Regions from separate parts of the Ruegeria sp. ABV3_008 genome, predicted to be linked through region 2. Evidence: riboswitches for the same ligand, from Rfam matches in the RefSeq annotation. Region 2 holds a riboswitch; each other region holds the start of a gene.

Region 1 (3,272 bases), on a different contig from region 2:
TGATCTGCCGTCGTCTCTCCGGCCCCGTGTGAGATCGCCTGATCCAGTAATGAGGTCGCGTCGCGAGCAGATCCCTCGGCAGCACGGGTGATAAGCGCCAACGCATCCTCGGCAATCTCAGCGCTTTCAGCAGAGGCGATCTTGCGTAGCAGGCCGATCATATCCTCGGGTTCGATCCGGCGCAGGTCGAAGCGTTGGCAGCGCGACAGAACGGTGACGGGGACCTTGCGAATCTCGGTTGTGGCGAAGATGAACTTCACATGCGCCGGCGGTTCCTCAAGCGTCTTGAGCAGCGCGTTGAAGGCGCTGGTCGACAGCATGTGGACCTCATCGATGATGTAGATCTTGTAGCGGGCCGAGGCAGCGCGGTAGCGGACGCTGTCGATAATCTCGCGAATATCATTTACGCCGGTGCGGCTGGCGGCGTCCATCTCCATCACGTCGACATGACGACCCTCCATGATGGCGACGCAGTGTTCACATTGGCCGCAAGGCTCGGTCGTGGGTCCGCCATTTCCATCCGGTCCGATGCAGTTCATGCCTTTCGCAATGATCCGTGCGGTCGTGGTTTTACCGGTTCCGCGAATGCCCGTCATGACAAAGGCTTGCGCGATGCGATCCGCCTCAAACGCGTTTTTCAGCGTGCGGACCATCGCATCCTGACCCACCAGATCGGCAAAGGTTTCCGGGCGATATTTGCGGGCGAGAACCTGATAGGCGGGGCTGTCTGAGTCGGTCATGTCTGCTCTGGCGGATTCGGAACGTCACCGCAGCGTAGAGGCCCGCGCCGCCCGCGTCCACATGAGTTGAAGAACGATTTTGTTTTGGAAACCGGCGCGTCAGGGGTACACTCTGCGGATTGTGAATCAAGCCTAAAGTCAGGATCAACGCTTCCGGGGGGATGCTGTCATGACGAATTTGGTCATTCATGCTTTGCAAGTGGGCGGGGGCACACTTGCCCTAACGTCGATGCCGGGAAAGGGCGGCGACTATGCTGGCGACCTTGAAACGATCGGAGATTGGAGGCCGGGTCTCGTGCTGTCGATGACAACCGAGGCCGAGCTGGTCCAGTTCGGAGCCCGCGATTTTGGCCGCGACGTTCAGGGTCGCGCCAGCCGCTGGGTGCATCTGCCGATTCAGGATTTCGGCGTGCCACCGTCAGAGGTTGATGCGCAATGGCCTGATGTTAGTGCCGCGGCGCGTCAGGCTTTGTCGGGCGGAGGGCGCGTGCTTGTCCATTGCAAGGGCGGATGCGGTCGCTCTGGCATGGTTGTGCTGCGGTTGATGATCGAGTGTGGCGAGCTTCCAACTCAAGCGCTGGAGCGGTTGCGCAAGTTGCGCCCCTGCGCGGTCGAAACCGATGCGCAGAAGCACTGGGCCACCTTACCCGCCCGAGCTTTGGTGGACACCTAGGCCGACAGTTGTACTTCCGCCGGTGCCTGTTTGTGCGGCGCAATCACTGATGCCTCGAGCATGGCGCAGGGCAGGGATGTCATCGCTGCGCTAGGCAGGCTGCTCGTTTCGGTACCGAACATAAGGTCGGCGTAGCGATCGAGGGTCTCGCTGTCGGCATTAGGATCCGCTCCGCAATAGACCCTCACCCGCGACTGGCTGGCCCGAAACCGCGCGTGGCATCCGTCCGAGCAATGGGTCAGGTCACTGCTGCCTTCGATTTCAAAGTCCGATGTGGTCGCCGGACCAGCTTGGTCCAGCGCGTCAACCATCGAACGCGCCAGCCGTGCCAGTGCCGGGCACGTTTTGCCCGTATGTTGGCAGATGGTTGCTGAGAACCTATGTGTCTTCGTCTTCCAGATCATCCTGCGCCCTCCGCGCGGTGGACAGGGGCTGGGATCAGGTGGGGCAGATAGGGTCTGTCACGGCCTGCCCGGACACCCCGCCCGAGTTTGGGTTATGTTGACGATGGCAGGTCTCCTGACTTGCGGGTCATCGCTTTGCCGACCTTCCCGGCCTTTCGGCCAGTGGCTCTTCGACATCGCTCGCCGCTTACAGTTGCGGGGGCAGTCGCGGATTTGGTTCTTCCCGAGCAAGCCGGGGAAAACCGCACCGTGTTCCCTTTTCATCCCGACCTCTTGTGAAAGCCGGGAACCATCGAACCATCGCTAGCGTTCATAACCATTCTGAGTCAAGTTGAACTTTCTGCGCTGCGGAAAGCCGATCCGCGAAGTGGACGCGTGGTCAAGCGGGATCGCAGTTGACTTGCATGGGCTGTCTGGGGTCAAGTTGCAATATGAACTCATCAGTTCAGTTTTCCGCCGAGGATACCCATGTTGGATTCAAACCATACAGTGCTGATCGAAGATGTTCAGATCCCGGTGGGGGATGGCACCCTGTCCGGGCGGATCTACCGGCCCGTGGCGCAGCCCGAAACCGTAGTGGTGGTCAACAGCGCGACGGGAGTTCCGCGTGACTACTACAAGCATTTCGCACAGTGGTTGGCGTCGGATCGGGATATCGCCTGTCTGATCTATGACTACCGGGAATTCGGTCATTCGAAATCGGGGCCACAGCGTCGGTCGAAGATCTCGATGGCGGATTGGGCGTTGCAGGACATGCCCGCCGCGCGGGCCGAGATGCGCCGACGGTTCCCGCTGTCGCAGCAATGGTCAGTTGGTCATTCGCTTGGAGGGATGCTGGGGCCAGTGCAGCCGGATATCGACAAGATTGATCGCATGATCTGCGTCTGTTCTGGCCTTGTGAAGTTGGGCGATCATCCTTGGCCGTACTGCGCTCTGGCCGGGTTGTTCTGGTATGGGCATGTGCCTCTGGTCGTGAGCGGCCTGGGGTATTTGCCGGGCAAGGCACTTGGGTTTGGAACAGACCTACCGCCTAAGGTCTATTGGCAATGGCGCAAATGGTGCACCGCGCCGCAAAGCTATCTGCCCGAGATCGGAGACACACTGCCGCAAGCTACGTGGCAGGATGCTGACGTTCCCGTCGACCTTTTTGCCTTCACAGATGATGAGATGGTCCCAGAAGCTGCCGTTTGGCGGTTGGCCGAGCTTTATGGTCCAAAAGCACGCCGTCACCTGTTGTCACCGGAAGAGTTTGGTGTTCGGGAGATCGGCCATATCGGTGTGTTTGCCCGCCGAAATGCGGTGCTCTGGCCACGATTGATCGCTTGATGGGGGGCGCCGGCGGACCGGCGCCCTTGTTTCAATCGCCGCGCCGCGCGGATTTTCCGTGCATCGCAGATCGGACCATCTTGCCGAAAGCCTTGTCGCGTGCCCGCGCCTCGGCCACGGTCTCAGAGT
Region 2 (3,272 bases):
CAGACAGAAAAGTTGTTAATGCCGAGGCGTTTCGCATCAGCGTACTTCCTTTTGAATGTCGTCGGTTGTCGCTACGCATTCAGTCCCATGATCGGTCGTGGTAACCGAAAGGTAACCATCAAGCACGAACCCCGCTATATGTCCCGGATCTAGACTGTAATTGACGATAGAACGAACCTAGTTACGCGCAACAAGAACCTGTCGCGTCTCGGAATTCGCCTTGGGAGGCGCGGTGCGCGCGGACCTGAAAATAGGCGTGTCATGGCGAGCCGATCCCGGAGGCAATGCTGTTTCAGATTATTGAAGAACAAAGATGTTTCGCGTGAGCTGTTTCCACTTCATCGCCTACCACCTGCTTCAGCTCAGTCTCACGTAGAAACTTAAAAATTTTTTCGTCTGATGGTTGCTTCTTCGCCCTGCCAAATCCCCGTCTCGCACTCGGTGTATTTGCAAAGTTTTCGAGGGCTAGGGCTCATGTGTCCTTCCTGCCTGAGTATGGACTCTTTTCCAGACTTAGAGTCAAAACACGTATTGAAACTGAGCTAACAACCGACCAGCAAATATGAAATCTCAGATGGAAGTTCTCGATCAAGGATCAGCCTGACGCATGTGCCTACCTAACCTCACGCTTTGCAGAACCTGCCGCGACGCGGATTCCACCCTTTATGATCAATTAGCCGCAACGCTGGAGGCATCGGGGGTGCAAGCCGAGTTGCAGCAAGTGGATTGCATGTCCGGTTGTCACCGACCACAGACGTTGGCGGTGCGACAAAGCGGCAAGACCGCCTATCTTTTCGGTGAGGTTACGGTTGTCGATCTTCCGGACATAATGATCTTCATGCGGATGTATGAGGACAGTACTGACGGCGACTTCGCTGACGCCAGGAAGCTAGGTAAGCTACGTTTCAAGGCGATTGCACGTATACCGGCACAAAAAAGATAGCCAACATGCAACTTGCCGACCAAAGCTCCGGTGTCGAGTTTTCAGCTTACAGTTTGTGTTTTTCGACTTAGCCTTCTGCACTGAACGGCTAAAATCTAAACCAAGCCTGCCATTACCTAAGATTGACCGCTGCAGAATACTATGATGTCGCTTTCGTACTTGACGGAACAAAGCACTATGGAACAATAAAGGCTTCTACGGTGTCCAAAGGTGCCTACGCACTGGGACTGAAACGGGAATGAGGACGGTGCACCAAACTACCGCACTGAAGCCTTGACCGCCCCCGCGACTGTGAGCGGCGAGCGGCCTTCCAATACCACTGGCGTAATGGCGCTGGGAAGGGGGAAGTCTGCTGTGACCTGCGAGTCAGGAGACCGGCCGTAGGATGGACACAACATATGCCGTCGGGTGTGACGGCGAGGAGGATTAAAATGACGACAAAAACGATCAAGGCATCCGCCGCTGGCGCATCCTTTCTGCCTGCAGTATTCGCCGTGGTTCTGGGTCTAGGGATCATTACCGTGACTGGCCATGTTCAGGCTTCTGGCCTGCATGACGCGGCTCATGATGTGCGCCACGCAACTGGCTTCCCCTGCCACTAAAACAATGTTCAGTCGTATTCTGACCAGCGGCTTGTTCGCTGGTGCAGCAGCGGGGCTGATTGCCGCCCTTCTGCAGTTGTATTTCGTGCAGCCAGTGCTACTTCACGCCGAGCTCTATGAGGGCGGCGACCTGGTGCATTTTGGCGCTGATCCCGTAACTGCGCATCCCGACCTGCCCGGCATGTTCGCCGAGCCGATGCGCGATGGTCTCAGCATTATCTTCACCATGCTTACCTACACCGGCTATGCGCTAGTCCTGGCGGCGCTGATGTCAGTAGCCGAACGTCAGGGGCATGAGATCAACGGCCGCACCGGCCTGCTTTGGGGTCTTGCGGGCTTTGTCGCCTTCCACTTTGCTCCTGGCTTGTCACTGGCTCCAGAAGTTCCCGGCGTAGCGGCAGCAGATGTGGGAGTGCGTCAGATCTGGTGGACGGTCACCGTTGCCGCAGCCGGCGTAGCCATGTGGCTGATTGCCTTTGGAGGTAACCTGGTAAGCTACCTGATTGCGGCCGTGCTGCTAATGGTACCGCATATTATCGGGGCCCCTGAGCCTGAGAGTTTCTCTGGGCCGGTTCCGACCGAGATCGGGGCGCTTTTTGCTGCCCGGGCCTTCGGCATCGGCATGGCCGCCTGGGCACTCTTAGGCAGTTTCACCGGCCACTTCTGGCAGACAGAAGGCAAGCGCGCAGGCGCTGCAGTCTGATCGCGCTCCTCCATTGCTACCCCGCTGGTTACACCGGCGGGTTTTTTTTATTGAGGATGACAAGATGTCCCGTTCTCTTGCTCTCTTTGCCATCGGACTTGTCTTTGGCGGCGGTGCTGGCTTTGTGATTGCCGCCAGCAGCGGTAGCACCTTTGAGAGCCATGACCATACTGACCCGGCCCAACACGGCGGCAACATGGAGATGGCAGCGCACGACCACTCCGCTGCCACTAATCTGCCTGCCGACAGCGACGCCCCCAGTGTGGCGATCCAGATGATTAAGGATCCTATGGCGGGCTGGAATCTGCGTGTGACACCGCAGAACTTTCGCTTTGCTCCGGAAAATGCCTCCACGGCTGACGTTCCAGGCGAAGGTCACGCGCATGTTTATATCAACGGCGAAAAGCTGGGCCGCCTTTATGCCAATTGGTTACACCTTCCGTCGCTCCCCGATGGCGATGTTGAAGTAAAAGTTTCTCTCAATGGCAACAGCCACAGCCCTCTGATGGTTGAGGGTGTGCCCGTGGAGGCCAAAGTGACCGTGCAGCCTGACGGCGATGACTCCTGATTGACATTCCTGGCTGAGAAGACAACTACGCGGATTCAGCGGGTCTAAGCGGCAAGTACAGCGTGCGCGCGGGTTTTTGCCGCTCTGTATCCAAGGACAGATAAGCTGTTGCAAAGCCGCGCCGAATTCCCGTCTTGTTCCTTTGGCTTGCATCGTCGGAAACCGAAAACATGAAGCAACTACAATGGGCATTTCGGTTCTTTCCATTGCTTTTTTGACCCAGTCCAAAGCAAACTCGATCAAATCAGAGTTCACGCCACCGCGCACCTGATCGACTGGATAAACTAAGCGTTACCTGAAACCTCTTGAAGCTCTAGCTGCTAGAGGCTTTAAGACTCGAATTTGATCGTGAAAATGCGATGCAAATACATTGAACTTGTGAACCAGGCTGAGATCTATGCTGACAAGGCGCTATTTCATTCAATCAACCACTGCGCTGTTTTCCGCGTCTGCGGC
Region 3 (3,272 bases), on a different contig from region 2:
TCGACATCATAGGCGTGATACCCGAACCCGCCGAGATGAACAGATACTTGGCGGCGGCGCTTTCAGCATTGGTGAACAGGCCCGCCGGGCCAATCGCCCGCATCCGCATACCTGGCAGCAGATTGTTCAGCATCCAGCGAGTGCCGATGCTGTCCGGTTGCGCCTTGGCCGTAATCGTGATGGACCGTGGACGCGATGGGGATGACGATATCGTATAGGTCCGATGCACAACGCCTCCCGGCTGCCCCGGTGCCGGAATCTGGAGCGTTAGGAACTGACCTGGATGGTAGGCGAACAAGGCCCCGGAAGGAGCGCGGAACGTAAAGCTGGCGGTGTTTGGCGTCTCGGGCACGACCGAGACGCATTCCAGCGTCTCGTCATCCTGCCAGACCGAGGCAACAGCGTTCAGATCTTTCATCTCCGTCACTCCGCCGCCATCGTGTCAGGTGCAAGGTGACGCGCCAAAGCGCTGCAATACCAATCGGTGAATTGCAGAACACCGGATTCCTGGATCCCAGAATACGGTCCCGGCACATAGGCGGGGCTGTTGATGCCCATCTGGTTGTCTTCCACCACACGGCGATCTTCGTCATTGGTGGCCATCCAGACCTCGGTCAGACGCTTGACGTCATAGTCGACCCCTTCGACCGCATCCTTGTTGACCAGCCATTTCGTGGTGACTTCGGTCTCGGTCGGGCTGACCGGCGTGATCCGGAAAACAATCGAATGATCGGCCAGGAAGTGGTTCCACGTGCTGGGATAGTGGAACTTCAACAACGTCCCCGCATCCGCAAAGGGCGAACGGCCAAGAAAGCGACGCACCGCGGATTTACCGTCCAGAGTGTAGCTTTCCGCCCCTTCCTTCAGCGGCATGCGCGCCAGGCGGTATTGCCCGTCATCATGCAGATAGAACTGCGACGGCATTCCCGCAGCCTCGCAACGGTCGAAGTGAGTTTGCATGAAGGCCGGGGTTTCACCCCCTTCGATACCGGTTACTGAGGGATCATCAGGGAAGGTCCGGCACAGCGAAGGGTGGTTGCCGCCGCAGTGATAGCACTCGCGGTTGTTTTCCCAAACCAGCTTCCAGTTGCCGTTCTCGATGATCGTGCTTTCAAAAGCGACCTTGGCGTTGCCTAGATCATGCGGCTCCAGATAGGGGCGTGCTTTGTTGGCGAAGGTGTCGAAATCAGGCGCTTCATCTGCAAGACAGATATAGACCAGCCCTGCCAGTTCACGGCAGTGAACGGTTTTCAGCCCATGTTGTTTCGGGTCGAAATCAGGCCCCATATCACGGGCCCATAGCAATGAACCATCAAGCTCATATGTCCACTGGTGATAAGGACAGACCAGTTTAGGCGAGTTGCCCTTGGCGGCCTTGCAGATGATCGACCCGCGATGGCGGCAGGTATTGTGGAAGGCCCGAATCTGGTTGTCCGCGCCGCGCACAATGATCACGCGGTATGCGCCCACAGTGTAGGTCACGTAGTCGCCTGTTTTCACCAGTTCACATGCCGGAATGGCAAATAGCCAGTTGCGGTAGTGGATGGCCTCAAGATCGGTCTGAAAGACATCTGGATCGGTGTAGAACGCCTGTTCAAGGGCATAGGCCGGGTTTCGACGCGCCAACAGGCTTCGAACGTTGCTCACTTCTGGCTCTCCTGCCGCGCCCCGCGGCTTAGCTTGGGCAGATGACACCAGAGGCCAGTCCGGAGCCGTGCGAGGATCACGTCCGAAACTTGTGCCCCCACCGCCACCCGCGGTTTGACATATATGCAAGGCTGGTTTCCGGACTTGAAAGGGGCTTACGCCCGGTGTCGACACCTTCCCGGGATCCTCGTCCCAGTGGTCACCTGTCGAACCTGACCTTCCTTACCGTTGCGGGGGCAGCGCCGGAATTGCACCGGCTTCCCAATTCTCTGCCGCCTGAGAATCAGACAGCAGCACCTCACATGCGCAACCTACTCGTGGATGGAATCTCGGCTGAAAGCCTTGCGACATTTCCAGAAACAAAACAGACATGGCCAGCAAAAATGGAGACCTGAAACAGGGCTGCGGTTTGAGGCAAGAACAAAAAACTAAATTCACTCGTGTTGTGATATGTCCCAGAGATGCGCGTGCATGAAGGGCGCAATCGCAAGTGTTTTTCCCCCCAGTTTTTCAACCGATCCTGCAGTGAGCTCAAGCGTCATCCATGCCTCGGGGATCGTCAGAAGGTCAGGATATGGTGTCTCTTTGTCAGTCGGGACAAACCCGAACAAGGGGTAGAAAGTCGGTACTCCCAACACGAAGACAGCGTCTGTTCCAATGGACCTCAAGTGCATGATGCCGGTCTCCATCATCTCTCTGCCAACTCCTAGGCCTTGATACTCGGGGGAGACACCGCAGGGCGCAAGAAGATAGCATTTAACGTCCGGGTGACCCTGGAAGACAAACGGGGTGAACATGACATTGCCCGCGATCTGCCCCTTGCGCCTTATGCTGATTGAAATCGTTTCCGGATGCTCAAGGAGATCTTCGGCGAGTTGAGCGATTTCTTCACCTTCCGCTTCGCCAAAAGCCAGCCTATGCACATTCAAGATAGCATCGGTTTCTGAACGGCTCATGATCCATCCCTATCCTTAGCTAAACAGTTTGCGCCGCGTCATACGGCGCGAGATTACCCAAACGACGCCCCAGAGGTCGCATTGGGCAAGCTTCGGCAAGACGAACCGCTCAGGTCAATATGTTTCTTCGTACAATCGGCAGCGTGCGTCTGTGTCCAGATGTTCGGTTGTCGCAATCTCGGATTGCTTGTGAGCTTGGTACACCTCGGCAAAGCCTGCGGGGAACCAGCCGGTCACAACCGGGTTGGAAACGAACCGGTCGAGCGCATCTTCCAAAGTCTGAGGCAAGCGCACCAGCCCCCTTTGGTTCAGTTCTGCGACGTCCAACAGCGAAAGATCCTCTTCGGTTGGAACGGGCGCGGGTAGCCCCTCTTCGATCCCCTGCGTCCCGGCCATGACAACCGCCGCAAGCGCCAGATGAGGCGAAGCTGCAGCATCCGCCGCACGGTATTCGATGTTGAACTGCCCGGCGATCGAGGCTGGGTCTTTTGCGGTCACCGGGCAAATCCGCAAGGAAGCCTCGCGGTCGCGAAAACCCAGATTGTTGAAAGCCGCAGACCATCGATGCGGTGTCAGGCGTTCATACGAGATCACCGAAGGCGCTGTCAGAGCCAGGATCGCATCCAGATATTTCAACACTCCGGCGGCGAAGGCACTTGTCAGGTCCGA

Evidence for each region. A riboswitch is a leader RNA that binds a small molecule or an ion and turns the genes downstream of it on or off. The one in region 2 is predicted to bind cobalamin.
Region 1: linked by a shared signal. The riboswitch ahead of ACXAH8_RS20360 (hypothetical protein) and the one ahead of ACXAH8_RS18595 (CbtB domain-containing protein) in region 2 are both predicted to bind cobalamin.
Region 3: linked by a shared signal. The riboswitch ahead of ACXAH8_RS04455 (aromatic ring-hydroxylating oxygenase subunit alpha) and the one ahead of ACXAH8_RS18595 (CbtB domain-containing protein) in region 2 are both predicted to bind cobalamin.

Annotation. Positions count from the first base shown of each region.
Region 1 is NZ_JBSWYP010000014.1:123,380-126,651, reverse strand. Features, by position in the region: gene ACXAH8_RS20370 (DNA polymerase III subunit gamma/tau) at 1-740, opposite strand, end outside; gene ACXAH8_RS20365 (protein-tyrosine phosphatase family protein) at 910-1,413, shown strand; gene ACXAH8_RS20360 (hypothetical protein) at 1,410-1,817, opposite strand; cobalamin riboswitch at 1,906-2,125, opposite strand; gene ACXAH8_RS20355 (alpha/beta hydrolase family protein) at 2,286-3,143, shown strand; gene rsgA (ribosome small subunit-dependent GTPase A) at 3,175-3,272, opposite strand, start outside.
Region 2 is NZ_JBSWYP010000012.1:54,725-57,996, forward strand. Features, by position in the region: gene ACXAH8_RS18590 (DUF1636 family protein) at 608-943, shown strand; cobalamin riboswitch at 1,125-1,340, shown strand; gene ACXAH8_RS18595 (CbtB domain-containing protein) at 1,375-1,545, shown strand; gene ACXAH8_RS18600 (CbtA family protein) at 1,550-2,248, shown strand; gene ACXAH8_RS18605 (hypothetical protein) at 2,313-2,816, shown strand; gene ACXAH8_RS18610 (L,D-transpeptidase) at 3,214-3,272, shown strand, end outside.
Region 3 is NZ_JBSWYP010000002.1:73,503-76,774, reverse strand. Features, by position in the region: gene ACXAH8_RS04460 (FAD-binding oxidoreductase) at 1-418, opposite strand, end outside; gene ACXAH8_RS04455 (aromatic ring-hydroxylating oxygenase subunit alpha) at 424-1,647, opposite strand; cobalamin riboswitch at 1,760-1,963, opposite strand; gene ACXAH8_RS04450 (GNAT family N-acetyltransferase) at 2,082-2,603, opposite strand; gene ACXAH8_RS04445 (type I glutamate--ammonia ligase) at 2,718-3,272, opposite strand, start outside.